One region of the Leisingera sp. NJS204 genome, then DNA from elsewhere that is predicted to be linked to it. Evidence: riboswitches for the same ligand, from Rfam matches in the RefSeq annotation. Region 1 holds a riboswitch; each other region holds the start of a gene.

Region 1 (6,995 bases):
CCACTGTCAGCACCTTGGAGCGCGGGATATGGCGGGTGAATTCAGCGACATAATCTGTGGCCGGGTTCAGCACCAGTTCCTCGGGCGTGGCAATCTGGATGATTTCGCCGTCCTTCATGATGGCGATCCGGTCGGCCAGACGCACCGCTTCCTCAAAGTCGTGGGTGATAAAGACGATGGTCTTGTGCAAGCGGGCTTGAAGGCGCAGGAATTCGTCCTGCATCTCGCGGCGGATCAGCGGATCCAGCGCTGAGAACGGTTCGTCGAGAAACCACAGATCAGGCTCTGTCACCAGCGAGCGGGCAATGCCGACGCGCTGCTGCTGGCCGCCGGACAGCTCGCGCGGGTAGTAATCCTCGCGGCCCTTGAGACCGACCAGCTCCACCACCTCGCGGGCCTTGGCCTCCGCCTCGGCTTTGGGGACGGCCTGAACCGTCAGCGGGAACATCGCATTCTGCAATACGGTCAGATGCGGCAGCAGGGCAAAGTGCTGGAACACCATGCCCATCTTATGGCGGCGGATTTCGATCAATTCGCGCGCGCTGGCGGTCAGCAGATCCACGCCGTCAAACAGCACCTGGCCGCCGGTCGGCTCGATCAGCCGCGACAGGCAGCGCACCAGAGTGGACTTGCCGGACCCGGACAGCCCCATGATGATAAATATCTCGCCTTCGGCAATGTCGATGCGGGCATCGCGAACAGCGCCGATAATACCCGCCTTGCGGATCTCTGCGCCGCTGGGGGACGGGTTGCCGTTCAAAAACGCCTCGGCATTGGCGCCGTAAAGCTTCCAGACATTTCGGCAGGAGAGTTTGGTCTTGGGGGGCATCAATGCGGTTCCTGAACCGGTCCGCGGAATGCGGCCGGGCTGATTGACGGGACAGGGGAAAAGGCCGGGGCCGCCTGAAAGCGTGCAGCAGCCCCGGGGAGTGAGATCAGTTGCCGACCCAGCCGGACCAGCGGTCCTTGTTTGCGGCCATCCAATCCGACACCACTGTATCGATATCAACACCGTCCAGATCAGCCTTGCCGACCATGGCGCTCATCTCTTCGTTGGTAATCTGGTAGGACTGCACGATCTCATAGGCGCCCGGCCATTTCTCCGGCAGCCCGGCCCAGGCGGCTTTCCAGATCGGGCCGCGCGGCTTGCCGCAGTCATAGGCCAGATCCGGGTTCACCCCCGCCGCAGGATCGGCGTAGCATTCCGCGGAATAGGGCGGGAATTCCACGAATTCGCCGTCGTATTTGGCCGGAGCCCAATGCGGCACATATACCCACAGGACAATCGGGTCCTGGCGCTGATAGGCGGATTCCAGTTCGGCAAACAGCGCCGCATCGGTGCCCGCGTGGACCACTTCAAATTCCAGCTCCAGCGCCTCGACGCGTTCTTCGTCAAAACCGCCCCAGGTGACCGGGCCGCCGACATAGCGCCCGTAGGGAGAGGTTTCCGCCGTTGCGAATTCCTCGGCGCAGTCCTTCAGCGCCTGCCAGTCGGGCAGGCCGGGACAGCGGTCTTTCATATAGGCGGGGTACCACCATTCCTCGATCGCCATCAGCCCGGTTTCGCCGGCATTGACCACTTTGCCCGAGGCGGTTGCGTCGTCCAGCGCCTCGCGCCCGGTGGTTTCCCAGATTTCCATCGCCAGATGCAGATCGCCGGTCTTCAGCCCGGCAAACTGCGCGATATAGTCTGCCTGGACATATTCGACGTTATACCCTGCTTCCTGCAGGATGCTGCCCATGATCTTGGTGTTGATCAACTGGCCGGACCAGTCGTGCAGGGTCAGTTTGATGGGGTCGGAGGACTCGGCGGCCCAGGCGGATGAAGCGGAAACGGCGGCTGTCAGCGCCACGGCTCCCAAAGCGTTGAAGTTTCTCAGCATAAGGACTTCCCTGATATGTGGCATTTTGTGCGATTCTTGGCGTCGCCTGCTGTGATGGTGCGGCGGTTGTGTCTGTCAGTCAATAAAAAACCACAATAAGCCACATTAACCTCAAAAATTGAGCGATTTGAGGCTGTCAACGCCGCATCAACGGCTCATGTGTTGTTTTTTGTGGCTTTCTGACGTAGCAACGCAACAGGAGGCCCAATGACCAAAAGCCGCAAGACCACCAATCAGCGTGAAGAGGAAATCCTGCGGGCGCTGCAGCAGGCGGGGGGGTCCTGCCGGGTCAGCTATCTGGCCGGCAGGCTGGGCGTGTCGAATGAAACCATCCGGCGAAACATCCGCACGCTGGAGGATGCCCAAGCGGTCCGCAAGGTGCACGGCGGGGTGCATCTGATTGAGGATGTGAACGAGCTGCCGCTGCAAAACCGGATGGATACCCACGCCTCAGAAAAGCAGCGTCTGGCCATCGAGGTGGCCAAGACCATCAGCGACGGGGATTCGGTCTTTTTGGACGTCGGTTCCACCACCGCTTATGTGGCGCAGGAGCTGCGGCAGCGGTCAAACCTCTTTGTGGTGACCAATTCCGTGCTGGTGGCCCATGCGCTTGCCTCGCGCAATAACAACCGGGTGTTTCTGGCGGGCGGCGAGCTGCGCCCGCATGACGGCGGTGCCTTCGGGGCCGAGGCGCTGGATCTGGTGCGGCGGCTGAACGTGCAGTTTGCCATCTTTTCGGCCGGGGCGATCAATGCCGAACAGGGCTTCATGCTGCATGATCTCGAAGAGGCAAATCTGGCCCGTGTCGCGGCGGCCAATGCGCAGGTCCGGATTGTTGTGGCCGATCATGACAAGTTCAACAAGCGCGCGCCGGTGTCGGTCGGCAAGGATACCAAATTCGAAGTCTTCTATACGGACGCGCAGCCGCCGCAGGCCGTCAAGGACATGCTCAAGGCGATGGATACCGATCTGATCGTGGTCGAGTAACGGGGCTGCGGTATGGTTCAGGACAGTTTGCAGCCACGATGTTGCAGCTGCGGCCGATGGGTGCCCCATCCCTGGAGCAGCTTGTGCTGGAAATTTCCATCTGGCCGTGGCTTGGGAAACCGTCCTCCATAGGCTGCCTGCTGTGCCCGGTTCGCAGAATTTCTGCTGCAAAGTAACTTTTTCTTGCCGCAGCGAAAGGGATGGGCTACCCGCGCTTTACCGGTCCCGAAAGGGCTAAGAGGGAATCCGCGGTGCCTGCCGGCGCCAAACGGAACTGCCCCCGCAACTGTAGGCGGCGAGAGCTGTGCCATGACGTCACTGGGCCAAAACGGTCCGGGAAGACGGCGCAGTCATTGACCCGCCAGTCAGGAGACCTGCCGGTGAAAACCGAAAGACACCGGGCGGGGTTGTCCGGGGAGGTTGCCGGTAAGATGCGCCGCCGTTTTCCGGTGCCGCAAGCGGGGGGCAGACCCTCAGCCTTACCGGTCAATGCCCTTTCACCCGTTCTCCGGTCATTGACACATGGAGATCGAATATCATGTTTTTGCGTTCCGGCCTGATCGGCCTTTCCTTCATCGCTGCCGCACAGGCTGCGGCGGCCAGCGAAACCTTTCCGCTGACCATTGAAAACTGCGGCCAGTCGGTCACATTCAAGGCGCCGGCAGCGTCTTCGGTGACGGTTGGCCAGGCGGCGACCGAAGTGCTTTACGCGCTGGGGCTGGGCGATAAGGTGCTGGGCACCTCAGTCTGGTTCAACGACGTGCTGCCCGAATACGCGGACCTGAATGCCAAGATCGACCGTCTGGCCGACAACGATCCGAGCTTTGAAAGCGTCGTGGCCAAACGCCCCGGCCTGGTGGCGGCGCAGTACGAATGGCACGTCGGCCCCGAAGGTGTTGTTGCCAAGCGCGAGCAGTTTCATGATCTGGGCATCCCGACCTATGTGATGCCCGCCGATTGCGTCGGCAAGGACAACACCACCGGCGGCGACGGCACCCGCACGCAGATGTTCACCACCGGCAGCTTGTATCAGGGGATCGAGGAACTGGCGGCGATCTTTGGCGAAGCCGATAAGGGCGCCGAGCTGGTCGCCGAATATAAGGCCCGCGAGGCGGCAGCTGTTGCCAAGGCGCAGAAGGTCGCACTGGAAGATGCTTCCGCTGTGTTCTGGTTCTCTTCGCCGGAAATGGAAAGCGATCCGTTTGTGGCAGGCGAGAAGGGCGCGCCGGGCTACATGATGCAGCAGCTGGGGCTGCGCAACGTCATTGAGACCGACGAGGAATGGCCGACGGTCGGCTGGGAGACCATCGCCAAGGCCAATCCGACGGTGATTGTGATTGCCCGCATGGACCGCCGCCGCTTTGCCGCGGATGACTTCGAGAAAAAGCTGGACTTCCTGCGCAATGATCCGGTGGCGAGCCAGATGGATGCAGTCAAGAACAACCGCATCGTTGTGATGGACGCCCAGGCGATGGATGCCACCATCCGTGCCATTCCGGCGCTGGAGGATCTGGCTGCTGAACTCAGCGTGATCGGCACCAGCCAGTGAGTGCAGCCGCTGCAATCACATGGCAGGGCGTCAAGGGCGCGTGCCTGGCCTTGCCGGTGCTGGTTGCAGCGGTTCTGGCAGGCGCAATGATCGGGGAAACCGCGCTTGCGCCCGACCTTGTCCTGTCTGTTCTGGCCAATAAGCTGGCCGGGGCAGGGCTGCCGGTTGATCCGATAGATCAAGGCATTGTCTGGAGTTACCGGCTGCCGCGCGCGCTGGTGGCGGGGGCCTGCGGGGCGGCGCTGGCGGTGGCGGGCGTGGTGCTGCAGGCCCTGCTGCGCAACGCGCTGGCGGATCCCTATATCCTGGGCATTTCCGCCGGCGCCTCGACCGGGGCGGTTGCGGTGACCATTGCAGGGCTTGGCGGCGGTGCGCTGTCGTTGTCCTTTGGCGCTTTTAACGGCGCGCTGCTGGCCTTTGGCTTTGTTGCTGTTCTGGCCCGGGCCGCCGGAGCAGGCGGCAGCCGCGCTGCGGCAGCGCAGATCGTGCTGGCGGGCATTGCAGGCTCGCAGCTGTTCAACGCGCTGACTGCTTTTATCATCGCAAAATCCGCCAACGCCGATCAGGCTCGCGGCATCATGTTCTGGCTGATGGGCAATATGGGCGGGGTGCGCTGGCCGGATGTGTGGCTGGCAGTGCCGCTGGCGCTGGCGGGCTGGGTCGTCTGCCGGTTCCATGCGCGGGCGCTGGATGCCTTTACCTTTGGCACCGATTCAGCGGCCTCGCTGGGTGTTCCGGTGCGGCGGGTGCAAGTTATCCTGATCTTTGCTACCGCGCTGACCACAGCGGTGATGGTGTCCATCGTTGGCTCCATCGGCTTTGTCGGCCTGGTGATCCCTCATGCGGCACGGTTCCTGGTCGGTCCAGGGCATCGCAGGCTGATGCCGGCCGCGGCGCTGACCGGCGCGGTGTTCCTGATTGGCGCCGACATCGTGTCCCGGATCATAATCCCTGGCCAGGTGCTGCCAATTGGCGTTGTCACCGCCCTGATCGGGGCGCCGTCCTTTGCGGTGATCCTGGTACGCGGGAACAGGGCTGCGCGATGAAGATCGAAGCCCGCAGCCTGTCTTACTCCATCCGCGGCAAGCTGCTGCTGTCTGATGTCTCATTGATGGTTCAGCCGGGAGAGACCCTGGCGCTGGTCGGTCCGAACGGGTCCGGGAAGTCCACGCTGATGCGCCTGCTGGCGGGGTTGGCACGCCCGTCGCATGGCGAGGTTCTGCTGGCGGACAGACCCTTGGCGCAGCTGACGCGCAGAGAGGTCGCCCAGCGGACCGCGATTGTTGAGCAGCAGTCTGATACCGCCGAGCGCATCACCGCACGGTCGGTGGTGGAACTGGGGCGGACGCCCTGGCTGTCAGCGTTGAGACCCTGGAGCAGCGAAGACAGCCTGCATGTGGAAAACGCGCTGAAGACGGTGGAAATGGAGGGGTTTTCCAGCCGCGAATGGGCCACATTGTCCGGCGGTGAACGGCAGCGGCTGCACATCGCCCGCGCACTTGCGCAGCGGCCCGGACTGCTGCTGCTGGACGAGCCGACAAACCACTTGGATATTCATCACCAGCTGTCGATCCTGAATTGCATCCGGAACCTGAAAGTGACCACCGTCGTGGCACTGCACGATCTGAATCAGGCGCTGATGTGCGACCGGGTGGCGGTGCTGTCGGGCGGACGCCTGGTGGCGCTGGGCACACCGCAGATAGCATTGAACCCGGATACAGTATCGGAAATTTTCGGGATCAAGGCCCGCTGGATCCGTGACGCGGACGGGGCAGGACCGTTCCTGTCCTTTCATCTGGCGTGAGCGGCTGCGATGCTGCACTCCCGCCCGTTGCCGGGTCTCCTGACGAAGACCCCGCGCCCGTTGGGTCCGGCGCCGCGCTGCCGCGCGGCGGACCGGTCAGCACTGCTGACCGGATGTTTCGCGCGCGAAACATTGAGGCAGAATAACTGACCTTCTCATAATTTTGCGGGCGAGGGTTCCTGGGGCGTTCAGCTATTGGTGATCTCCCCAAGGATTTTGTTGCGCTGGATCTTCCCTGACGGCCCTTTGGGCAGGTCCGGCAGGATGTGGATTTCGTCCGGCGATTTGAACCGGCCCAGTACGGACTGGCAGATTTCGATCAGCTCCAGCGGTGTCAGGGAGGAGCCGTCGCGGATTTTAACGGCGGCCTCGACCGTTTCACCGTAGCTTTTGCAGGGGCGGGCAAAAGCGGCGGCCTCGATCACGTCGGGGTGTGAATAAAGCGCCTCGTCAATCTCGCGCGGGGCGATGTTTTCGCCGCCTTTGATGATCAGCTCTTTCAGGCGGCCGGTGACAAAGACATAGCCGTCTTCGTCGATGCGGCCCAGATCTCCGGTCCGCAGCCAGCCGTCCGGGGTGAATGTGTCCGCCGTGGCCTCCGGGTTGTTCAGGTATTCCAGCATCACGTTGGGGCCGCGTACGGCCAGTTCACCCTCGGTGCCATCGGTTACCGGCTGCTGGTTTGCATCCAGGATGGCGATGCCGTTGCCATAGCCGACACCGGGGGAGCCGATCTTGCGGGTGCCCGGAGGCAGCGGATTGGACAGGATCT
Region 2 (6,995 bases), 2.1 Mb from region 1:
CCTGCCATTCAGCGCCATCAGGCGGATTTCTTTTCCGCCTCCGCAGCCGCATCGAACTCTGCCCGTGCGGCATCGATCACCGGCAAATGCTCCAGCGCCCAAAGCCCCAGCGCGCGTAATGGCTCGCGGAACGACTCTCCCAGAGGTGTCAGCGCGTATTCCACCTTGGGCGGGATCGTCGGATAATAGGTGCGGCTGACCAGCCCGTCGCGTTCCAGGCTGCGCAGGGTCAGGCTCAGCATCCGCTGGGAAATCCCCAGGTTCCGCTTCAGTTCATTGAACCGCAGCACCCCGTATTGCGCCAGCGAGATCACCACCAGCACGCTCCAGCGGTCCCCGACCCGTGACAGCACCTCGTTTATGCGGCTGCAGTCCGGGCATTTGGCGGCGTCTGCCATGGCGGTTCCTTCCGTGTTACCGGGGCTCAAACCTGTGCCTTCTTGCGCCCCTTCCGGTACCCCTTATATAGCCAGTCACAAATGTATACCACCCCTGGCAGTCTGCCGAGAAAGGACCCAAGACATGAGCAAGAGCACCCTGATCGAGAAACTGAACTGGCGCTACGCAACCAAGAAGATGGACCCGGCAAAACCTGTGCCGCAGGAAAAGGTCGAGCAGATCATCGAGGCGATCCGCATGGCGCCGACTTCCTCGGGCACCCAGCCGTTTGAGGTGTTTGTCATCACCAACCCCGAAATCCGCGCGCAGATCCGCCCGCACGCCTGGGATCAGGCCCAGATCACCGACGGTTCGCACCTTCTGGTCTTTGCCGCCTGGGACAACTACTCGGAAGACCGTATCGACGCCGTCACCCGCCAGATGACCGAGGAGCGCGGCGAGATCCCGATGCTGAACCAGTACTATGATAACCTCAAGGCGACCTATCTGCCGCGTGAAGAGCGCACCAACCACGACCACGCTGCCCGCCAGGCCTATATCGCGCTGGGCTTCGCCCTTGCCGCCGCCGCCGAACTGGAGGTCGACAGCACGCCGATGGAAGGCTTCACGCCGGAAAAAATCGACGAAATCCTGGGGCTCAAGGACCGTGGCCTGCGCTCGGTCCTGCTCTTGCCGCTTGGCACCCGCGCCGAAGAAGGCGACTGGCTCCTGCCGATGAAAAAGGTCCGCAAATCCCGCGACACCATCGTGACCGAAATCGCCTGAGGCGTGAACAATGCGGCAAGCGGCAATCCAGGCCGCCTGCCGCAGCTCTGATCAGCTTCCTCTTGCACGCACCCGGGAATCCGCCTATACGCGCGCTGTCGGTACAAGGGCGGTCAACGTCCGGATGACACATCTGAGCAGGGCTGGGGCACACCTCGGCCCTTTGTGTTTGTTTGATCAGATGTGATCCGGGCCACGTCCTGTGCGGCTGAACCAAGACCGGCGGAGACAACCGCATGGCCAGAAAAACCGTATGAAAAGGAAATCTGAGACCTCATGGCTCAAAACGTATCAATGGAGGATTTCGAAGCCCTCCTGAATGAAAGCTTCGAAATGGACACTCCGGACGAGGGTTCGGTTGTCAAAGGCAAAGTACTGGCAATCGAAGCCGGTCAGGCCATCATCGACGTCGGCTACAAAATGGAAGGCCGCGTTGATCTGAAAGAATTCGCAAATCCCGGCGAAGCTGCTGAAATCGCTGTCGGCGACGAAGTGGAAGTCTTCCTGCGCTCGGCTGAAAACGCCCGCGGCGAAGCCGTCATCTCGCGTGAGATGGCCCGCCGTGAAGAAGCCTGGGACCGCCTGGAAAAAGCATACGCAGACGATCAGCGCGTCGAAGGCGCGATCTTCGGCCGCGTCAAGGGCGGCTTCACTGTCGACCTGGGCGGCGCTGTTGCGTTCCTGCCCGGTAGCCAGGTTGACGTGCGCCCCGTGCGCGACGCGGGCCCCCTGATGGGTCTGAAGCAGCCGTTCCAGATCCTGAAAATGGACCGCCGCCGCGGCAACATCGTTGTCTCGCGCCGCGCCATCCTGGAAGAATCGCGTGCCGAACAGCGTGCCGAAGTCATCGGCAACCTGACCGAAGGCCAAGCGGTCGACGGTGTGGTCAAGAACATCACCGAATACGGTGCGTTTGTTGACCTGGGCGGCGTTGACGGCCTGCTGCACGTCACCGACATGGCATGGCGCCGTGTGAACCACCCCTCCGAGATCCTGTCGATCGGCGAAACCGTCAAGGTTCAGGTCATCAAGATCAACAAAGAGACCCACCGTATCTCCCTCGGCATGAAGCAGCTGCAGGAAGATCCGTGGGATCTGGTTGGCGCCAAGTACCCGCTGTCCTCGGTCCACAAGGGCCGCGTCACCAACATCACCGATTACGGTGCATTTGTTGAGCTGGAGCCGGGCGTCGAAGGTCTGGTCCACGTCTCCGAGATGTCCTGGACCAAGAAGAACGTCCACCCGGGCAAAATCGTCTCCACTTCCCAGGAAGTCGACGTCATGGTTCTGGAAATCGACGGCGCCAAGCGCCGCGTGTCCCTGGGCCTCAAGCAGACCATGCGCAACCCGTGGGAAGTCTTCTCCGAAGCCAACCCGGAAGGCACTGAGGTCGAAGGCGAAGTCAAGAACATCACCGAATTCGGTCTGTTCATTGGTCTCGACGGCGACATCGACGGCATGGTTCACCTCTCCGACCTCAGCTGGGACGAGCGCGGTGAAGATGCGATCCAGAACTACCGCAAGGGCGACATGGTTTCGGCCGTTGTTTCCGAAGTGGACGTCGACAAAGAGCGTATCTCGTTGTCGATCAAAGCTCTGGGCGGCGACAAGTTTGCAGAAGCGGTTGGCGGCGTGAAGCGCGGCTCGATCGTGACCGTGAACGTGACAGCGATCGAAGACGGCGGCATCGAAGTGGAATATGAGGGCATGAAGTCCTTCATCCGCCGCTCCGACCTGGCGCGCGACCGTGCCGACCAGCGCCCCGAGCGCTTCTCGGTTGGCGACAAGGTCGACGTCCGCGTCACCAACGTCGACTCCAAGACCCGTCGTCTGGGCCTGTCGATCAAGGCACGCGAGATTGCCGAAGAGAAAGAAGCAGTGGAACAGTATGGCTCCTCGGACTCCGGCGCATCGCTGGGCGACATCCTGGGCGCCGCACTGAAGTCGGGCGACGAGTAATCTTCCCGGCCTCACGGCTGCTGAAAACGAAAGCCCCGCAGGTGTCTGCGGGGCTTTTTTCTTGGGTGGGAGGGCTGGTTCGAGCGCATTGCGGAAGTGCCGGATTCTCGCGGCGCGCGTGCAGCACGACGGCCCGCTGCACTTCCGGAAACCGCCCGCTGCATGGCAGAAGGAAGTGCGGAGGGTTAGGCATGGTGCAGCGACGTTTTGGCGGGCAGTGCCCAAGGCGCGCAGACGCCTTTCCTTCACCGCGGCTGCAAGCAGACAGGGCAAGAGGAAACACTTTTGCCACTAATCGCAGGAAGTGAACCTTCCAGTTTTCAACTGGCACTGGAAAGGAGCAATGACGGGCTTGCCTGCATTGCAAAAGCTCGCCTCATAGGTCCCGCATGAGATTGAACAGCAGTATCGGCCGCGGTTCGACATACTCCCTTTCGGACTTAAGCCGCATCCCCGGTGCTCAAAGCCGAATTTTCTTCACGAAGGTTCTCGGACGTAAGTGTATAAATTTAAACAATTGTTTTTTCATTTCACCTTGCAGTCAATCCATAGCAATCTCGATTGAGTTTGCTTCCGCTTGACAGAACAAATCCGGTTTGCCTAAGTCGCGCCTATTCTGGTCCGGCTGGGAAACCACCCGGGTAAAAGGGAACACGGTGAAGTGTAGCCAACAGGCGCTGAATCCGTGACTGCCCCCGCAACTGTGAGCGGAGAGCAATGCTGCGAAATGCCACTGCCCCAAGGGGCGGGAAGGCGCGGCAAAGCTTCGACCCGCGAGTCAGGAGACCTGCCAGGATGATCACCCTATCCCGGTGCGGGGCGCGCCGTAGATAACGGATTTCCGTAGTGGTGGCAGTTTTCACCGTCTGCGGAGGCAGTGCCTTCCAAAGACCCGACCCGAATACACTGCCCGCTTGGGCAGTCACTTGGCCTGCGTTTGTTGCGCGGGCCGGGAGGAATGGAATATGCGCAAGGCAAGCTTGTCCCTGGCCGCGGCCCTGGCCGTCACCCCTGCAATAGCAACCGCCCAGGATTCAGAGGTCACTGACCTGGCGGAGATCATCGTCTCCGGCGGCCTGACGCCGATTGAGGCCCAGAAATACGGCCGCTCCGTCTCAGTCCTGACCAGCGAAGAAATCGAAGATCGCGGTATCAGCACCGTGCAGGACGCGCTGCGTTCGGTCCCCGGCCTGATGGTGAACGGCTCCGGCGACAGTTTCACTCAGGTCCGCATCCGCGGCGCCGAAGCAAATCACACGCTGATCCTGATCGACGGTGTCGAAGCCTCTGGCGGTGACAGCGAGTACATTCTGTCCGGCCTGGACACTGCCAATATCGAGCGGATCGAGGTCATTCGCGGCCCGCAGTCGGTGTTCTACGGCTCCAACGCCTCAGCCGGTGTGATCAGCATCATCACCAGGACCGGCGGCATCGGCACCGAATATGGCGGCAGCGCCGAGGCGGGTTCGGACGGCTACCGGGCGTCGGCGCGGATCTCGTCACGGACCGAGCGCGGCGGCATTTCCTTCAGCTTCGCCCATGACAATGACGACGGCTACGATACCTCCGGCGATGGTGGTGAAGAGGACGGCATCCGCCGCAGCACCTTGCAGGTGAAGGGCGATTACCTCGTCACCGACCGGCTGAAACTTGGCTTCAACGTCCGCACCTCGGATGAGCGCCATGACAGCGACAGCACTTCTTTCACCGCAACGGACGCGGCCAGCTATGTCGTGGATGATCCCACGCAAATCAGTGACCGCGATGAGCAACTGGCCCAGATCTACGGCGAACTGGACACGTTGGGCGGCCGCCTGAAGCATCGGTTGTCGCTGGAACGCACTGACTTTGACCGCTCTTTCAATGGCGGCACCCCGACAGAGACCAAGACCGAAGCAGCAAAATACCTGCTGAGCTTTGGCCTGGGCGGGCAGCCGGCGGATCAGGCAGACCACCTTTTGAACGCAATGCTGGAATGGGAAGAGGATTCCAGCAGTTCCAACCCGGCCTTTGCGCGCGAAACCAGTTCGATTGCCCTGGAATACCGCGGCAGCTTTGCCAACGGCCTGGATCTGCAGCTTGGCGTGCGCCACGACAACAACAGCGTATTCGAAGATGCCACCAGCTGGACGGCCAGTGCCTCTTATACTTTCGCAGGCAGCGGTGTGCGGCTGCACAGCTCCGCCGGGACAGGGATCGTGAACCCGTCTTACTTTGAGCTGTTTGCCAACAGTACATTTGGCGCCACCACCTACCTGGGCAATCCGAACTTGCAGCCGGAGGAAAACCGCAGCTTTGATTTCGGGGTAGAGGTGCCGTTCCTGCAAGGGCGCGGTCTGGTTGATGTGACCTATTTCGACGAGACGCTGACAGGAGAGATCGAGAGCTACATGGTGAACGCAATCACGTTCTCCTACCGCAATCAGGCAGGCGACAGCGAACGCAAAGGCGTTGAGCTGGCGGCAAGCCTGGATGCCACAGAAAACCTCTATCTGAACTTGTCCTACACCTATCTGGACGCCACCAACCCGGATGGTTCGGTTGAGGTTCGCCGTCCGGAGCACGAACTGCTGCTGAGCGCAACTCTGAAAACCTTCAACGGCCGCGGCTCTGTGACGACTGATGTCCGCCATGTAGCAGGCAACTGGGATACTCAGTTTTTCGGCTCTTTTGCTACTGCTGAACTGCCGGAATACACCACCGTCAACGTCTCGGCCCAGTATGACTTGACCGACAAAGTGGTGCTGACCGGGCGCGTCACCAACCTGTTCGACGAGGACTACGCCGACGTCTGGGGCTACGCCAAGCGCGGCCGTGCCGCCTATATCGGCGTAAGGGCCGCGTTCTGACCCATGCGCATGCTGCCCGGCATAGTCCTGGCTCTTTTGTGGGCCGCCACCGGTGCTATTGCCGGGCCGTCGCGCGTGGTCACGATGAATCTTTGTGCCGACCAGCTGGCGATGCTGCTGGCGGCCCCCGGCCAGCTGGCCTCGGTCTCCTATATCGCGCGGGACACACGCGCCTCGGCCATGGCTGACGCGGCAATGGCTTATCCCGTCAATCACGGGCTGGCTGAGGAGATATACCTGCTGCAGGCTGATCTGGTGATTGCCGGCGCCTATTCAACACCTGCCACCACGGATATGCTGCGCCGTCTTGGCGTGCCGGTGGTGGTGTTCCAGCCTGCCAGCTCACTGCAGGATGTGCGCGCACGTATCCTGCAGATGGGTCAGGTTCTGGGCCGCGAAGAGGCGGCCCGCGCATTGCTGGCAGACTATGACCAGCGGCTGGAAAAGTTCGAGCAAGCCGGGCCGGAGGCACCACGCGCCGTGCTTTATGCCGCCAACGGGTTCACTTCCGGCAGCATGACCCTCGCGGGCCAAATCCTGCGCGCGGCGGGACTGCGCAATATCGCGGATGAGCTGGGCTATGCGCACTCCGGTCATATGCCGCTGGAACTGCTGGCGTTGGCCGCGCCGGATCTGCTGATCGGCACGTCGCCCTATCCGCGCGCCTCCCGCAGCGAGGACAATCTGGCGCATCCGGTGGTGCGGCAGCTGGCCGCCCGCAGCGGTGCCGGGCAGATCCGCGATGCGGATTGGGTCTGCGGCACCCCGCATGTGCTGCGCGCGGTGGCGGCGCTGGCGGAGGAACGCCGCATTTTTCTGGAAAAGGAGGGCCGGGAATGACCCGTCTGATGCTGATGCTTGCCACGGCCGTTCTGGCGTTGTTCCCTCTGTCGCTGACCGTGGGGCCTGCGGATGTGGGCATCGGCGAAAGCCTCGCGGCCCTTTTTGACAACAGCTATGGCCCGCTGACGCTGGTGATGCGCGAAATCCGGCTGCCGCGGGCGCTGCTGGCGGTGATTATCG
Region 3 (6,995 bases), 480 kb from region 1:
CCTAAAGCCGGAGCGCCCATGCCCTGCATCGGCGCACCGCCGCCGGGGCCATTCGGCGGCGGAGGCGGGGTGTCCTTCAGCTTGCGGATCAGTTCTTCGGGGCTGGGCAGGTCGGCCACATGGGTCAGGCGGATCACCGCCATCTCGGCGGCCATCATAGCGTTTGGTGCCGCGGCGACTTCCTCCAGCGCCTTCAGCAGCATCTGCCACATCCGGGTAAGGACGCGCATTGCCAGCGCATCCGCCATCGCCTTGCCGCGGGCGCGTTCATCCGGGCTGACGGTGGGGTCTTCCGCCGCATCCGGCGTGATTTTCACCACCGAGACCCAATGGGTGATCTCGGCCAGATCGCGCAATACCGCCAGCGGGTCGGCGCCTTCGGCATACTGGCCGCTGAGTTCAGTGAGCGCGGCCGCCGCATCGCCGCGCAGGATCATGTCCATCAGGTCCAGCACCCGGCCGCGGTCGGCCAGACCCAGCATGGCGCGGACCTGATCGGCAGAGGTTTCACCGGCGCCATGGGAAATCGCCTGATCCAGCAGCGAGGTAGCGTCGCGGGCGGAACCTTCGGCGGCGCGGGTGATCAACGCCAGCGCGTCTTCGGCGATCTGGGCGCCCTCGGCGGTGGCGATCTTCCGCAAGAGCGCAATCATCACTTCCGGCTCGATCCGGCGCAAATCAAACCGCTGGCAGCGCGACAACACGGTCACCGGCACTTTGCGGATCTCAGTCGTGGCGAAGATGAACTTCACATGCGCGGGCGGTTCCTCCAGTGTCTTCAGCAGCGCGTTGAAGGCGCTGGTCGACAGCATGTGGACTTCGTCGATGATGTAGATCTTGTAGCGGGCCGAGGCGGCACGGTACTGCACGCTGTCGATGATCTCGCGGATGTCATTCACGCCGGTACGCGAGGCCGCGTCCATCTCCATCACGTCGACATGGCGGCCTTCCATGATCGCGGTACAATGCTCGCATTGGCCGCACGGGTCGGTGGTGGGGCCGCCCTGGCCGTCTGCACCGATGCAGTTCATGCCCTTGGCGATGATCCGCGCAGTGGTGGTTTTACCGGTGCCGCGGATGCCGGTCATAATAAAAGCCTGGGCAATCCGGTCAGCGGCAAAGGCGTTTTTCAGCGTCCGCACCATGGCGTCCTGCCCCACCAGATCGGCAAAGGTTTCGGGCCGGTACTTGCGGGCCAGAACCTGGTATTGGGATTGGCCGGATGTGCCGGAGGTGCCGCTGGGGGTATCGTTCATGATGTCTCGTACCGGATTCGGGATGCGGGGTGCTCCGCGTTGCGCGCAGGGTATTGAAGCGCAGCCCGTTCGTCCACCGCCGTTGGGCTGGTCCGGGGCCGCAAAAGAGCTTTGGGATTGCCTGCTTAACCGCTAGGCTGCAAAGGCAGGAGACTGCGGGGGAAATGCAGGAACGCAGCGGCTAAGGAGGCGGTATGCGAACTGAGGATATCCCGGAACCTGCGGCGCCGGACGGCGCGGCGCCGGCAGGCCTGACCATCCACGCGCTGTCAGCAGGCGGCGGTATTCTGGCGCTATGCCCGCTGCCCGGTGCGGGAGGCGATTACCGCAACGACCTGATCCAGATCTATCAGTGGAAACCGGGGCTGGTCATCTCAATGACCACCGAGGCCGAGCACGCAGCCGCAGATGTGCCGCGGCTGGGGATTGATATTCAAAGCATGGCCTGCCGCTGGCTGCATCTGCCGGTGCCGGATTTCCAGGTGCCGCCGCCCGCTGTGGCGGCGAAATGGACGGCGGCCAGCCGGTCTGCACGGCAAGCACTGGGCGGCGGCGGCCGGGTGCTGGTGCATTGCAGGGGCGGCTGCGGGCGGTCCGGCATGGCGGTGCTGCGGCTGATGATCGAATGCGGCGAATCCCCGGCGCAGGCGCTGGCCCGGCTGCGGGCGGTACGGCCCTGTGCGGTGGAAACCAAGGACCAATTGCACTGGGCCTGTTCACCGTAGAACAGCCGCCAGAGGCGCACTGCAAAGAGATACTGCACCGCCCGGCCGATAAGCCGGGCAGCATTCTTCAGGTATTCAGTTAAAGCGCCAGCATCTGTTCCGCCTGCCGTGCTTCGGCGGTTTTCGGCAGCGCCTCCATCAGCGCGCAGGGGCGGGTGTCCAGCTTGGACGCGGCAAAACCGATACCGTCGCGGCTCAGGATAGCATCGGCAAAGCGGTCCAGCCCCTCGCGCGGCGCCTCTTCACCGACGTCGCAATACAGCCGGATCCGGTCATGGCTGGCGGCAAACTGCGCCGGGCAGTTGCGCGGGCAGCCGTCCAGCGCGGTGGTGCCGGTGATCTCAAAATCCTCCTGGGTCAGCGGCTTGGCCTTGGTCATCGCTTCGGCCAGTTTGGCGATCATCCGCTCTGCCGCGGGGCAGGGGCGCCCCAAATACTTGCAATCTGTTGCCGCATAGAAATGCGTCTTGTCGGTCCACATCATATCTGCGCCCTCCGCGCGTGGCACGGGGGTTTGGGGGACAAGAGACCGGATGAAAGACGGATCACAGCCGCCGCAGCCATCAGACCCTGTCCGGACACCCCGCCCGGGTTCGAGTTACACGTCCGATGGCAGGTCTCCTGACTTGCGGGTCGTCGCTTTCCCGATCCTTCCCGGCCTCGTATTGAGGGGCCAGTGGCTCTATCGGGGTCGCTCGCCGCTTACAGTTGCGGGGGCAGTCTCGGACTTGGCCAGCTTGCGCGGGCCGTACCGTGTTCCCTTTTCATCCCGGACACAAGATTCTGTGGCTCGGGAACCATCGCCACAAGCGGTAGCGGCAGGACGCCTGAGTCGTCAATCGTTTTTCTGCATCTGCAAATACAGCCCGCGGATCACATTCGAGTCCCGCCGCACCCGTGCCAGCTGCCAGCCGCCCTGCAGCAGGATATAGAAATTCTCCGCCGCCGCGCGGGCCTCAGGTTCAGGCAGGCCCAGGCGGCGGGCGTGGCGGGTGGTTTCAGTAATCCAGCCCTCGAACAGATGCGCGGCGTGCTGGTGGAACGCCTCGTTCTCCGGCCCTTCGAACAGGGTGGCAGAGACCGGGCAGCCGCTCCATTTTCCTTGCTTGTCAAACAGTTTCGCCAGTTTGTAGCAGACCGTCTTGGCCCCCTCCCGGAAGGTGGGCGCCGGGGTGAAAGACGCCTCGATCAGCAGCAGCATCTGCCCTGACGCCCAGTCCGCCGCGGCCAGGGCCAGGTCGGATTTGCCACTGGGGAAATGGTGGTAGAGCGAGCCCTTGGGCGCCCCCGCCTCTGCCAGTAATTCCGCCAGTCCGGTGCCGCTGTAGCCCTTGTTGCGGAACAGGCCGGCAGCGGCGCGGATCAGCCGCTCGCGGGTCGGGGGCGGGCTGGTTCCGCCCGCCTTGGCTGTCGTCACGTCATTCATGGCGGCAGCTTGACAGCATTGGACCGATTGGTCCAGAGATGGATTGGACCAATCGGTCTAGGCCAATCGACTCAGGAGGTTGCCATGCTGGATAAAAGCGCAGGACATACCGCGGTTATCCGCGAGGAAGAACTGCAGTTTGCATCCGGCACCCACTTGCTGGCTGGGCGGCTGTACCACCCGGCGGGGCAGGCGCGGGCAGCAGTGGTGCTGAATGGCGCAACCGGGGTGCCGCAGCGCTATTACCGGCATTTCGCACGCTGGCTGGCAGCAGAGCAGCAGGTGGCCTGCCTGACCTATGACTACCGGGATTTCGGAGACTCGGCGCGGGGCCATCCGCGCCGTTCCGATGCGACAATGGCTCAATGGGCGCTGGAAGATCAGCCGGCTGCCCGGGCCGAACTGCAACGGCACTATGCGGGCGTGCCGTTGTGGGTGATCGGCCATTCGCTGGGGGCAATGCTGATGCCCCTGCAGGATGGCCTGAAGGACGTCGCCCGCATGATCGTGGTTGCGGGCGGCTTGGTGCATCACCACGATCATCCCTGGCCCTACCGCGCGCTGGCGCTGGCTTTCTGGTTCGGCCATGTGCCGCCATTGGTCCGTGCCTTGGGGTATCTGCCCGGGCGCGCGGTGGGGTTCGGGGCCGATTTGCCCGCCGGGGTGTACTGGCAGTGGCGGCGCTGGTGCACCACGCCGGGCAGCTACCTGCCGGAAACCGGCTCGGCCTTGCCGCGGCCCAAATGGGCAGACGCCGGCGTGCCGGTGGATCTGTATGCGATGGCGGATGACGACGTTGTGCCGCCTGCGGCCGTTTGGCGGCTGGGGGACGTCTTTGGCGATGTGCCGCAGTGCCGGACGGTGCTGGTGCCGCAGGAGGCGGGCGTGCAGAAGATTGGCCATCTGGGCGCCTTTGCCCGCGCCAACGCCGCCCTGTGGCCGCGGCTGCTGCCGCCGCAATAGCACGGCTTCCCCCAAACCTTGGAGTCAGGCGGAGCGGTTCAGCCGTTCTTCGGTGATCCGGGCATAGTCGGCCAGCCGCAGCTTGAACCGGCGGGTGAGGTTGCTGCGGGCCAGTTTCAGCGATTGCACCAGCAGCCGGCCGGTCAGGGTGGTGGGCGCCAGTTTCAATTGCACCGACATCCGGGTCCGCCGCGGCGACAGCGCCAGCAGCTCGATCTCCAGTTGGCCGTCCAGGCCGCTGCCGCTGCCGGTCAGCGCCAACCCGGTGACCGGGGTATAAGACGCCAGTGTCAGCCGGATGTCGCGCTGTTTGCCGCGAAACCGAAAGCCGATATCCCAGGCCAGGCCGTTTTCAGGATGCGCGGTATCGCCAGTCCGCTCTACGTCGATGCCGCGCCGCAGGGCCGAGCGCTCAAGCAGGCTGAAATCGGAGATCGCGCCAAAGACGTCGGCAATCGGGGCTTCGATATCTTCTTTGCTTTGAAATTCCATGCTCGCCTGCTTCAGTTGCGCCGCCGTGCTGCCGCGCTGTTTTTTGCAATATGCGCTTTAGTCCAGCGTGTCCGCAAGCCAGTTTCGGAGCAGAAAATGCGCAATTGCTCCCTGACGTGACGGCTTTAGAACCGGGTGTTCGCCTGCAAAGACCGTCATCATCTCCTGGCGGCTGACCCACAGCGCGTCTTCGATCTCAGCCGGGTCGATGGTGATGTCCGTGCTCAGCGCCTCGCCCGCGCAGCCGAACATCAGCGACATCGGAAAGGCCCAAGGCTGGCTGGACAGGTAGCTGACCGGCCCGACCTGCACGCCGGTTTCTTCAAATGTTTCGCGGCGCACGGCTGCTTCCAGCGTCTCACCCGGTTCGACAAATCCTGCGAGCAGCGAATACATCCCCTCGGGCCAGCCGGGCGAACGGCCCATCAGCACAGCATCGCCATGGGTGATCAGCATGATCACCACCGGGTCGGTGCGCGGGAAATGCGGTGCCTTGCAGGCGGGGCAGATGCGCTGCCAGCCGGCCTGCGCCAAATCGCTGGGCGCGCCGCAAGCTGCGCAAAACCGGTGGCTGCGGTGCCAGGCCAGCAGCGCCTTGGCGGTGGTGGCCAGTTCCGCCTCCAGCGGTGTGAGGCAGGTCATCACCCGGCGCAGCTCGGCAAAGGCATGGGACGCGGGCAGATCAGGGTGCTGCTGCTCGCTGGCATCGGCAAAACTGCTGAGCGCCTCCTGATCCAGGCCTTCGGGCTGCCAGCCGCTGATATCGCAGGCAAAACACGGCGCACCGCCAGGTGCCAGGCCAAGAAACAATGCGGCATCCTTGCAGTCAGCGGCCAGCGGATGCACCGGATCGGTCCAGCCCAGCCCGCAGGGCAGATCCGCATCCCTTTCGCGCCGGGTCAGCGGCTTGCCGCGCCACATCAGCAGCACCTGCGCCTCCGCGCTGTTCCAGGCCGCTTCCAGCGCAGCGGTATCCAAGCGCAGATGGGCCGCCCGCTCCAGCCCGCCGCCGCCGAAAGTCACTTGTTCTGCGTGTTTCATTGCGGCTCTCCTTTGGCTGGCTGCGGTTTTTTCGGGTGCCATGGATGAAATAGCGCCATCCATGGCAGTGTGCCGCAGGCGTTGCCAGCAATCGGCGGCGATCTGCGCTTGCCTGTCACTGCACCGCCACACCTGCCGGGCGGGAATTGCGGCTTTTCACTGCTGGACAGGGCGCGCCGGCCGGTTTGAAGCCTCGGCAGCAGGAAAAAATCAAATGCAATAAAAAGGGTTCTTTGCAAATCGTTAAAACGCTGATTCAAATAGCCTCAAACCAAGAACGGCACCAAACGGTGCGGGAAGGAGCAGCAGCAGGCGGTGTCAGCGGAATATCGGACATGACAAGCGGGGCGCGCGCCTCGCACTCCCGGACCACCACCGGGCTGCTGCACGTGCTGGCCACTACGGACCTGCACTGTAATCTGCTGAGCCATGATTATTATGCCGACCGCCCGGACGGGGCCATCGGCCTGTCCCGCGCTGCCACCTTGATCAACCGCGCACGGGCTGAGGCTGACCGCCTGGGCGCGGCCTGCATTCTGGTCGATAACGGCGACGGCTTCCAGGGGTCGCCGCTGGGGGACATCGTGCCGGGCGCCAAAGGCCCCCATCCTCTGGCGCGCGCATTCCGGTTTTTGGAATATGATGCCGTTGGTCTTGGCAATCATGACTTTGATTTCGGCCTGGAGGCGCTGGCAGGCGTCCTGAAAGACGTGCCATGTCCGGTGCTGTGCTCAAGCCTGACGGCGCGGCAGCCTGATCTTCGGCTGCCGTTTGTACCCTGGGCGGTGCTGGAGCGGGCGGTGCCTGGCTGTCCCGGTTTGCCACCGGTCCGGATCGGTTTGTTTTCGGTGCTGCCGCCGCAGACCCTGATCTGGTGCGGCAAGGCGTTGCAGCAGCAACTCGCCGCGGGCGGCATCGTTGAAACCGCCGCGGCCCAGGCCCGGCAGCTGAGGGCTCAGGGCTGCGATCTGGTGCTGGCGCTGGCGCATACCGGAATTGACAGCAATGCCGGAGCGGGCCGCGGCGAAAATGAGCTGGAGCAGCTTGCCGCACTGCCGGAAATTGATGCCGTTGTGGGCGGCCACACGCATC
Region 4 (6,995 bases), 1.1 Mb from region 1:
TTATTTCAGTTGAAAGAAGGTCAGCATCTTCTTCCTGCATGCCGTATCCAATGACAGAAGCCCGAATGATCTTGCGGCCAGCCCATTCGCCGTGTGTCGGGTAAACTTTGCCATTTTCCTGAACACGCCGCAGGACCTGCATGGTGAGCTTGCCGTCATCGGTCCCGTCGCCGCAGCAAATCGCAACCTGGTTGCTGTGGATGCGGTTCAGGACTGTTAAGCCGGGCTCGTTAGACACCGTTCGGGCAATCCGCTCCGCGAGGCGGCAATGGTGCGCCACAAGATCGCGAACACCCGCCCGGCCGAGATGCCGCAGTATCGCATAGCTAGGGACACCTCTTGCCCGCCGGGATAATTCAGGCGTTGAATCACTTGGCTCCCAATGCTCAGTGGTCTCAGGCAGATAGGCGCCACGGGCAGACATCGACGCAACGAGCGGCGCACGGTCGCGTACTATAACCATGCCGGCATCGAAAGGAGCGTTAAGCCACTTGTGCAGGTCGATTGCCCAGCTGTCCGCTTCGCCGACCCCCTCCAGCCGATCTGCAAGCTCGGGCACTGCAGCGAGCCATAGCCCGAACGCTCCATCGACATGAACCCAGCCCTTCTTCTCGCGTACCATTGGGATCAATTCGTCAAACGGATCGAAGGCGCCAGTGTTTATTTGACCTGCCTGCAGGATCACAAGCGGCGGTTTGCTGCACCGGTTTATTGCTGCCCGAAAGGCGTCCGGCTTAATCCTCCCTTCGCTGTCGGCAGCTACAGTTTGTGTGCGGCTTGCTCCAAATCCGGCGTAGCGCAGGGCTGCAAATGGCGCAGAATGCGCGTCTTGTCCGATCAAAACCGGAATCTCCGGTGCCCCGAAAAGCCCATCAGCTTCGACATCCCAACCCTGAGCGGCCAGCAGCGCATGGCGTGCCGCCATAATGCCAGCCATGTTTGCAACCGTACCGCCGGTCACCAATCCGGCTCCGCTTTCGGCAGGCAGCGACAGCAATTCAATAACCCAGTTGCAGACGGCGCGCTCCATACCCGTGATTGCTGGTGTCTCAAAGGATGAACCCGCGTTCTGCCCCCAGGCTGACACTAAAAAATCAGCAGCTACACCAACGGGATGCGACGCACCAAGGACATAGCCGAAGAAGGTCGGGGCTGCCATTTTGTGCAGCCCGCCGTCAGCCTGCTGCACGATATCCTCGATAACCTTACTCTCCGGCACCCCTGTTTCAGCAAGGGGCCCCAGGAAGCGGTTTGCAGCTTCGCCAAGTTCTAAGCTGGGGCGGGCCAGCCCCTGAGGCAGATCCTCGCGAAAAGCCTTCGCCGCTCTGTAGGCTGTTTCTAAAGCTACCGCTTGCCCATCATCAAGCCACGCCGAACACGTTCCATCTCACATATCCCTCCTACTTTTTAACAACATGTCGAAAAGTAGCACGGATTCCGAGTTACCCTGAGCTACCAATGCCATTTGGCAATGCGGCCGGTCGTGGCGGATAGGAGAACCCGCCAGCTGCCTGCCGCCCAGCCTGGAGCGAGGACGGGTTGTTGGGCAGGGGCTTTTTCGGGTGCCGGTTCATGTTTGGGCCATTCGTTTCGATTAGCCGCACGTCCTAAGCCCGTATAAGCTCGCGGCCCTTCAAGCGATATCCTCCAGGAGCAATCTGTTTACGGAATTCCTGGTCATGGCTGACCAGAAGGATTGCCTGATCAAGCCCTTTCAGGATCCCGGCCAGCCGCGCGTAGTTGTCCGGGTCCAGTGCGTTTGTCGGCTCATCCAGAATAAGCACCGCCGGCTCCATGGCCAGTACCGTGGCCAGTGTCACCAGCCTCTTCTCGCCGCCGACAGTTTGTGGGTCACCCGGTCGCGCAGGTGCATCAGTTCCAGGCGGGTCAGCACGCTGTCAACAATCGCCAAGGCATCCTGTTTGGATTTGCCCAGGTTGAGCGGACCAAAGGCCACATCCTCGGCCACGGTCGGGCAGAAGAGCTGGTCGTCGGCGTCCTGAAACACAAAGCCCACGCGGCGGCGCATCTCGTGAAAATCCGCTTCCGCCATGCAAGGCTTGCCAAAGGCGGTGACGGTGCCGCTGGCGGGAACAAGCAGCCCCATAATGATTTCAGCAGTGTCGATTTTCCGGCGCCGTTGGGCCCGGAAATCGACAGCCGTTCACCAGCGTTCAGCCGCATCGAGGCGCCTTCCAGCACCGGATCAAGCCCTGGGTAGGCAAAGTGGATATTGTTCAAATCAAGAAGCGGCATAGGCGGCCTCCGCCCAGATCAGGGCAGCAAGTGCGGCGGACAACGCCGCGGCAAACAGCAGGTCGGACCGGTTGAAACGAAAATCCTCCAGCAGGATGATGCGGCCGGAGAACCCCCGGCATTTCATCGCCGCCAGAATGCGCTCCGACCGTTCGATGGAGCGCACCAGCATCATGCCAACCAGATAGCCATAGCTGCGGTAGGTGTGCCAATTGGTTCCGGGTCGGAAGCCGCGCAGCTTCATCGAGGTGCGCAGGCGCTGGTATTCCTCGCGCAGAACGTCGATGTAGCGGATGGTGAACATCATCAGGTGCACCAGCCGCTCCGGCATCTTGAGGGCAAAGAGCGCGTGGCCCATGGTTACCGGCTCCATCGAACCCACCAGTGTCATAACCGCAAGGATCACCGCATTGGCGGTAAGGGCAATCTCGGTTGCACGCCACAGGCCTTCCCAGCTGGCCTCCAGCCCCAAATGGACAGGGCCGGGTTCCCGGCACTGTAAAGGGCAGCAGCACCAGCATGAAGATGATGAAACTGTCCATCATCGCCATCCGTTTCAGCGTTTTCCGGGGCGGCAGGCCAGAGAAGGCCAGCAGCCACATAGACAGGCCGAGAGCGGCCGCCAGAACCCAAAGATTGCTGAGCGAGACAACCACCACCGCATAGGCTGCCGTCATCACGATGCGCATCCGCGGGTCAATTGCTGTGACCTTGGCGTGGAAGGTGCCGAAACCGCCGAGCGGTTTTTCCTCGCCCGTCAGAACATAGGTCATGCGCTGCTGCCGATCTTGCGGCGTGCGGCAATGTAGAAGCCCAGCCCGAACAGGCCGCAGATATAGCCGATGCCGCCAAGCACGGATTGAAAGTCCGACTTGTTCTTGAACGCTGTCAGCTCCTGCCGGAGCGGGCGCAGTTCATTGCGCATCATGGTGGCAAGCTCGGAGCGGGTTTGATCGGAGAGGCCCGCGGACCCTGCCGCCGCCGGCGCTGCAGAGGTGTCCGGACAGCAGCCGCTGAAACTGCTGCCGCGCCCGGGCTTTGCCCAATGATCTGCGCGACCTCCGCACCGTCCATCATCATCTCGGCCACGTGGCCAGCACCCAGATCGCCGCGGAAGATATGTGTCACAGGCTCCGACGGGGTGAACAGGAAAAAGCCGTCACTGTCGGTTCTGGACTCTCCCAGCTTGCTGCCGGCCGCGTCAAAGATCTCAATCAGCAGGTCCGCGGCCATGTCACCGTTGGAAAAGCCCACTTCGCCTTCAATGTCGGAACCGGACGGAAAGACAGCTGAGATAACATTGTGTGCCATCACCGGGAGCGGCGCCAGCAGTGCAAGGATCAGAATGCAGGAGCGGATCATGCAAGGCTTCCTTTTGTGTCGAAAAACAGCTCGGGCTTCACACGCCGCGCCAGGAAAATGGCAGCGCCGGACAAAAGCGCTTCGATGATCACCACCGGAATATGGGAAAAGAACACCAGTTTCGCGGCCAGGATAAACTCATCGCCGGACAACATCAGCGAGACTGCAACAGCAAGTGTTGTGGCAGCAATGGCCGCGCCGCCGCCGATACCGCCCCAGATGGCGCCCTGCAGAGGCGAGCCGCGGGCCACCAGCGGTCGGAATATCAGCCCGACCAGAACTGCAGGCAGGGCGATGTTCACGGCGTTCACGCCCAGCACGGTCAGCCCGCCAAAGCCAAAGAACACCGCCTGCAGCAAGAGGCCGACAAACAGGGCCGGAAAGGCCGCCCAGCCCAGAACCAGCCCGCAAGCCCGTTCAGGATCAGATGAACCGAACTCGGCCCGATCGGGACATGGATCAGGGAGGCCACAAAGAAACTGGCCGAAAGAACCCCCGCCGCCGGAATACGTTCCAGCGGCAGGCTCCGCAGCCCCATGGCGATACCGCCGACGGCGGCAACCGCGCCGCCGATCACAACCGGATTCGACAGTGCGCCGTCTACGATATGCATGGCGCTATTCTCACTTCAGCTCTTCAGCGTGGATCCACAACACAGCGTCCTGGCTGAGTTCCTTGCCGTCATGCTCAGTCGCCGGGCCGGAGCCGAGAGCAGCAAAGCCCCAGTGGCCCGCTTTCGGAATGCCAAAGGAAAAGACGCCATTCTGGTCTGCAATCGCAACGATGGCGCCGCCGGACATCGGCTGAACCGTCGGGTTGGTTGTGGAAAAGGCCGCAAGGTCAGGCTCTGATGCCATGAACTCAACCTCGATCTCGGCGCCCGGAACCGGCTTTCCATCCGCCAGCACCTGACCTGAGAAGGTAGAGCCGACAATGACGTTATAGGGCTTGTTCAGCGGCAGGATCTCGGTTTCCAGGCCCACCGGCTGATCCCAATCGGTGGGCAGGGTGTTGCGGTTCAGCACGACTTTGGAAATCTGCTGAATATAGATGTCTTCGCTTTCCTCATAATAGGGCGCGGGCACAGTCACCACCACATAGTCGCCCGAGCGCTTGACCGGAACCGACGCCCTGTAGGCGGCGGCTTCGTTCTCCGCGCCCTTGAATGTGGCCGGTTCCAAGCGGTCCGAAAGATCAACCTTTTCGCCCTTGTGAACCATAAAAAATTCTTCGGGTTTGCCCATGTCCATCACATGGCCGTTTTCCAGCGGGTGCCAGAACACCAGCCCCATCGGCACATCGCCGGGCTTCCCGATTAGCACGTTTTCAGTGTAGTTCAGCTGGAAATGCGCCGATGCGGTGACCGGCAGGGATACGGCCAGAGCTGCAGCCAGATAATTCAGTTTCATTTCGTCCTCATTCGACGACACAGGCGCACCTGCAATCAGGAATGAACAACGGGGAGAGTGGCACGGAGAAGCCTGAACGGCAGCCGCGCCAGACGCGCACCCCGGCGTCCGGTGGAAAAGGGCAGACACTCCGCTAGCGAAGTCTTTGTCCTGTGTCCGGCAGGTCTCCTGACTCGCGGGTCTTGGTTCGGCTGGCCTTCCCGGGAAAGATCCCAGTGGCATGTTCAGCGTCACTCACCGCTCACAGTTGCGGGGGCAGTCACGGATTTGGTCCCTAATGGGTACGCCGCACCGTGTTCCCTATTTCTTCCGCTGCGCATTGAAACACTCGCGGAACCGGTCACACTTGCTGAATGGCAAAACCATTTTACTGAGTCAAGCTTCCCGTCTTCTGTTCAATTGCCGAATGAGTGGACGTGTCGCGGTTTGATGCCGCTCCTTTGATAGCATTTATTGCAGCAAAGGAGACGAACTATGGGACTGAAACGGACAGAAGAATTCCGGGCCGATGCGGTGCGGATTGCGCTGACGAGCGGGCTGAGCAGGAAGCAAGTGGCCTCTGATTTGGGTGTTGGCCTTTCGACCCTGAACAAGTGGATCACAGCGCATCGCGACACCGAGGTGGTATCCGACAAAGACCTCGACCTTGCCCGAGAGAATGAACGGCTTCGACGGGAGAACCGCATTCTCAAGGAGGAGAGGGAGATCTTAAAAAAGGCAACGCAGTTCTTCGCGGGCCAAAAGCCATGAGGTTCAGGTTCATCGAAGAACACACTGATACCTTCAGCGCCAAGCGGATGTGCAATGTGCTGGATGTCAGTGAGCGCGGTCTACGGGCCTATCGCAGCCGCCCGGCCAGTCAAAGGCAGCGCACTGACATGGTCGTTCTGGCGCATATCAAGGAACAATCTCGCCTCAGCCTGGGCAGTTATGGCCGCCCACGGATGACCGAGGAACTGAAGGAGTTGGGCCTGAACATTGGCCATCGTCGCGTCGGGCGTTTGATGCGTGAGAATGGCATCCGTGTCGAACGATCTAAGAAATACAAGGTGACGACCATTGCCCGGCAGACGATTGCGAAGCAATCAGCCGAGAGGGGGACAGCAACCACGCCTTCAACATCGCACCCAATCTGCTGAACCGGGATTTCTGCGCAGATGCGCCCAATCAGAAATGGGCAGGTGACATAAGTTACGTGTGGACGCGCGAGGGCTGGCTCTACCTGGCGGTGATCCTTGATCTGCATTCCCGGCGGGTGATCGGTTGGGCCATCAGCAATCGGATGAAGCGGGACTTGGCGATCCGGGCGCTGAACATGGCTATAGCCTTCAGATCACCGCCTATGGGCTGCATTCATCATACGGATCGTGGATCGCAATACTGTTCTCATGACTATCAGATAATCCTGCGACAACACGGGTTCAGCGTGTCCCCCTCTCATGCATGTAAACATGCACTGCCGGGGCAGTGGATGAGCGGCAAGGGAAATTGCTACGACAACTCGGCGGTCGAAACGTTCTTCAAAACGATCAAGGCAGAGCTGATCTGGCGAAGGTCGTGGCCAACGCGTAGGGCCGTTGAACTGGCCATCTTCAACTACATCAATGGCTTCTACAATCCGCGACGGCGGCACTCAGCATTGGGCTGGAAAAGCCCCGTCGCATTCGAACGGAAAGTGGCCTAAACGAGCACTTGGAGCGGCACGAAAACGGGACACGTCCAGAGTCACTGCGCGCATTGGTGGAGCGGATCGTGCTGACGCCTGCGGCGGCGGGCGCTGGCCTGGATCTGACGCTGGAGGGGGATCTGGCCGGGCTGTTGCGGCTGGCGTCGGTTGCGGAAGGCCTAAACACGAAGAAGGCCCCGGATGGTAGATCCGAAGCCTTTGATATGTCAGGTTAATTAGTTCTGGTTGCGGGAGCAGGATTTGAACCTGCGACCTTCAGGTTATGAGCCTGACGAGCTACC

Evidence for each region. Region 1 has a riboswitch for cobalamin ahead of ETW24_RS05645 (ABC transporter substrate-binding protein). Riboswitches for the same ligand answer to the same signal wherever they lie in the genome.
Region 2: it holds a riboswitch for cobalamin, as region 1 does, so the genes downstream of both, ETW24_RS15900 (TonB-dependent receptor plug domain-containing protein) here and ETW24_RS05645 (ABC transporter substrate-binding protein) in region 1, are expected to answer to the same signal.
Region 3: it holds a riboswitch for cobalamin, as region 1 does, so the genes downstream of both, ETW24_RS03345 (hypothetical protein) here and ETW24_RS05645 (ABC transporter substrate-binding protein) in region 1, are expected to answer to the same signal.
Region 4: it holds a riboswitch for cobalamin, as region 1 does, so the genes downstream of both, ETW24_RS00375 (DUF4198 domain-containing protein) here and ETW24_RS05645 (ABC transporter substrate-binding protein) in region 1, are expected to answer to the same signal.

The regions. Positions count from the first base shown of each region.
Region 1 covers NZ_CP035417.1:1,145,569-1,152,563, forward strand. The annotation lists gene ETW24_RS05630 (quaternary amine ABC transporter ATP-binding protein) at 1-829, opposite strand, end outside; gene ETW24_RS05635 (ABC transporter substrate-binding protein) at 936-1,907, opposite strand; gene ETW24_RS05640 (DeoR/GlpR family DNA-binding transcription regulator) at 2,091-2,870, shown strand; cobalamin riboswitch at 3,074-3,266, shown strand; gene ETW24_RS05645 (ABC transporter substrate-binding protein) at 3,409-4,419, shown strand; gene ETW24_RS05650 (FecCD family ABC transporter permease) at 4,416-5,465, shown strand; gene ETW24_RS05655 (ABC transporter ATP-binding protein) at 5,462-6,223, shown strand; gene ETW24_RS05660 (AMP-binding protein) at 6,412-6,995, opposite strand, start outside.
Region 2 covers NZ_CP035417.1:3,259,763-3,266,757, reverse strand. The annotation lists gene ETW24_RS15915 (winged helix-turn-helix transcriptional regulator) at 18-398, opposite strand; gene ETW24_RS15910 (NAD(P)H-dependent oxidoreductase) at 523-1,164, shown strand; gene rpsA (30S ribosomal protein S1) at 1,441-3,123, shown strand; cobalamin riboswitch at 3,724-3,932, shown strand; gene ETW24_RS15900 (TonB-dependent receptor plug domain-containing protein) at 4,089-5,972, shown strand; gene ETW24_RS15895 (ABC transporter substrate-binding protein) at 5,982-6,812, shown strand; gene ETW24_RS15890 (FecCD family ABC transporter permease) at 6,809-6,995, shown strand, end outside.
Region 3 covers NZ_CP035417.1:662,645-669,639, forward strand. The annotation lists gene ETW24_RS03335 (DNA polymerase III subunit gamma/tau) at 1-1,256, opposite strand, end outside; gene ETW24_RS03340 (protein-tyrosine phosphatase family protein) at 1,451-1,981, shown strand; gene ETW24_RS03345 (hypothetical protein) at 2,061-2,465, opposite strand; cobalamin riboswitch at 2,576-2,798, opposite strand; gene ETW24_RS03350 (TetR/AcrR family transcriptional regulator) at 2,817-3,407, opposite strand; gene ETW24_RS03355 (alpha/beta hydrolase family protein) at 3,492-4,370, shown strand; gene ETW24_RS03360 (SRPBCC family protein) at 4,395-4,862, opposite strand; gene nudC (NAD(+) diphosphatase) at 4,920-5,903, opposite strand; gene ETW24_RS03370 (hypothetical protein) at 5,900-6,163, opposite strand; gene ETW24_RS03375 (5'-nucleotidase C-terminal domain-containing protein) at 6,239-6,995, shown strand, end outside.
Region 4 covers NZ_CP035417.1:75,441-82,435, reverse strand. The annotation lists gene ETW24_RS00400 (pyridoxal phosphate-dependent decarboxylase family protein) at 1-1,219, opposite strand, end outside; partial or broken gene ETW24_RS00395 (energy-coupling factor ABC transporter ATP-binding protein) at 1,608-2,256, opposite strand; gene ETW24_RS25145 (energy-coupling factor transporter transmembrane component T family protein) at 2,243-2,728, opposite strand; gene ETW24_RS24605 (hypothetical protein) at 3,026-3,184, opposite strand; gene ETW24_RS00385 (hypothetical protein) at 3,181-3,618, opposite strand; partial or broken gene cbiM (cobalt transporter CbiM) at 3,615-4,231, opposite strand; gene ETW24_RS00375 (DUF4198 domain-containing protein) at 4,242-5,027, opposite strand; cobalamin riboswitch at 5,169-5,383, opposite strand; partial or broken gene ETW24_RS00370 (IS3 family transposase) at 5,502-6,711, shown strand; gene ETW24_RS00365 (hypothetical protein) at 6,780-6,929, shown strand; tRNA gene ETW24_RS00360 (tRNA-Met) at 6,937-6,995, opposite strand, start outside.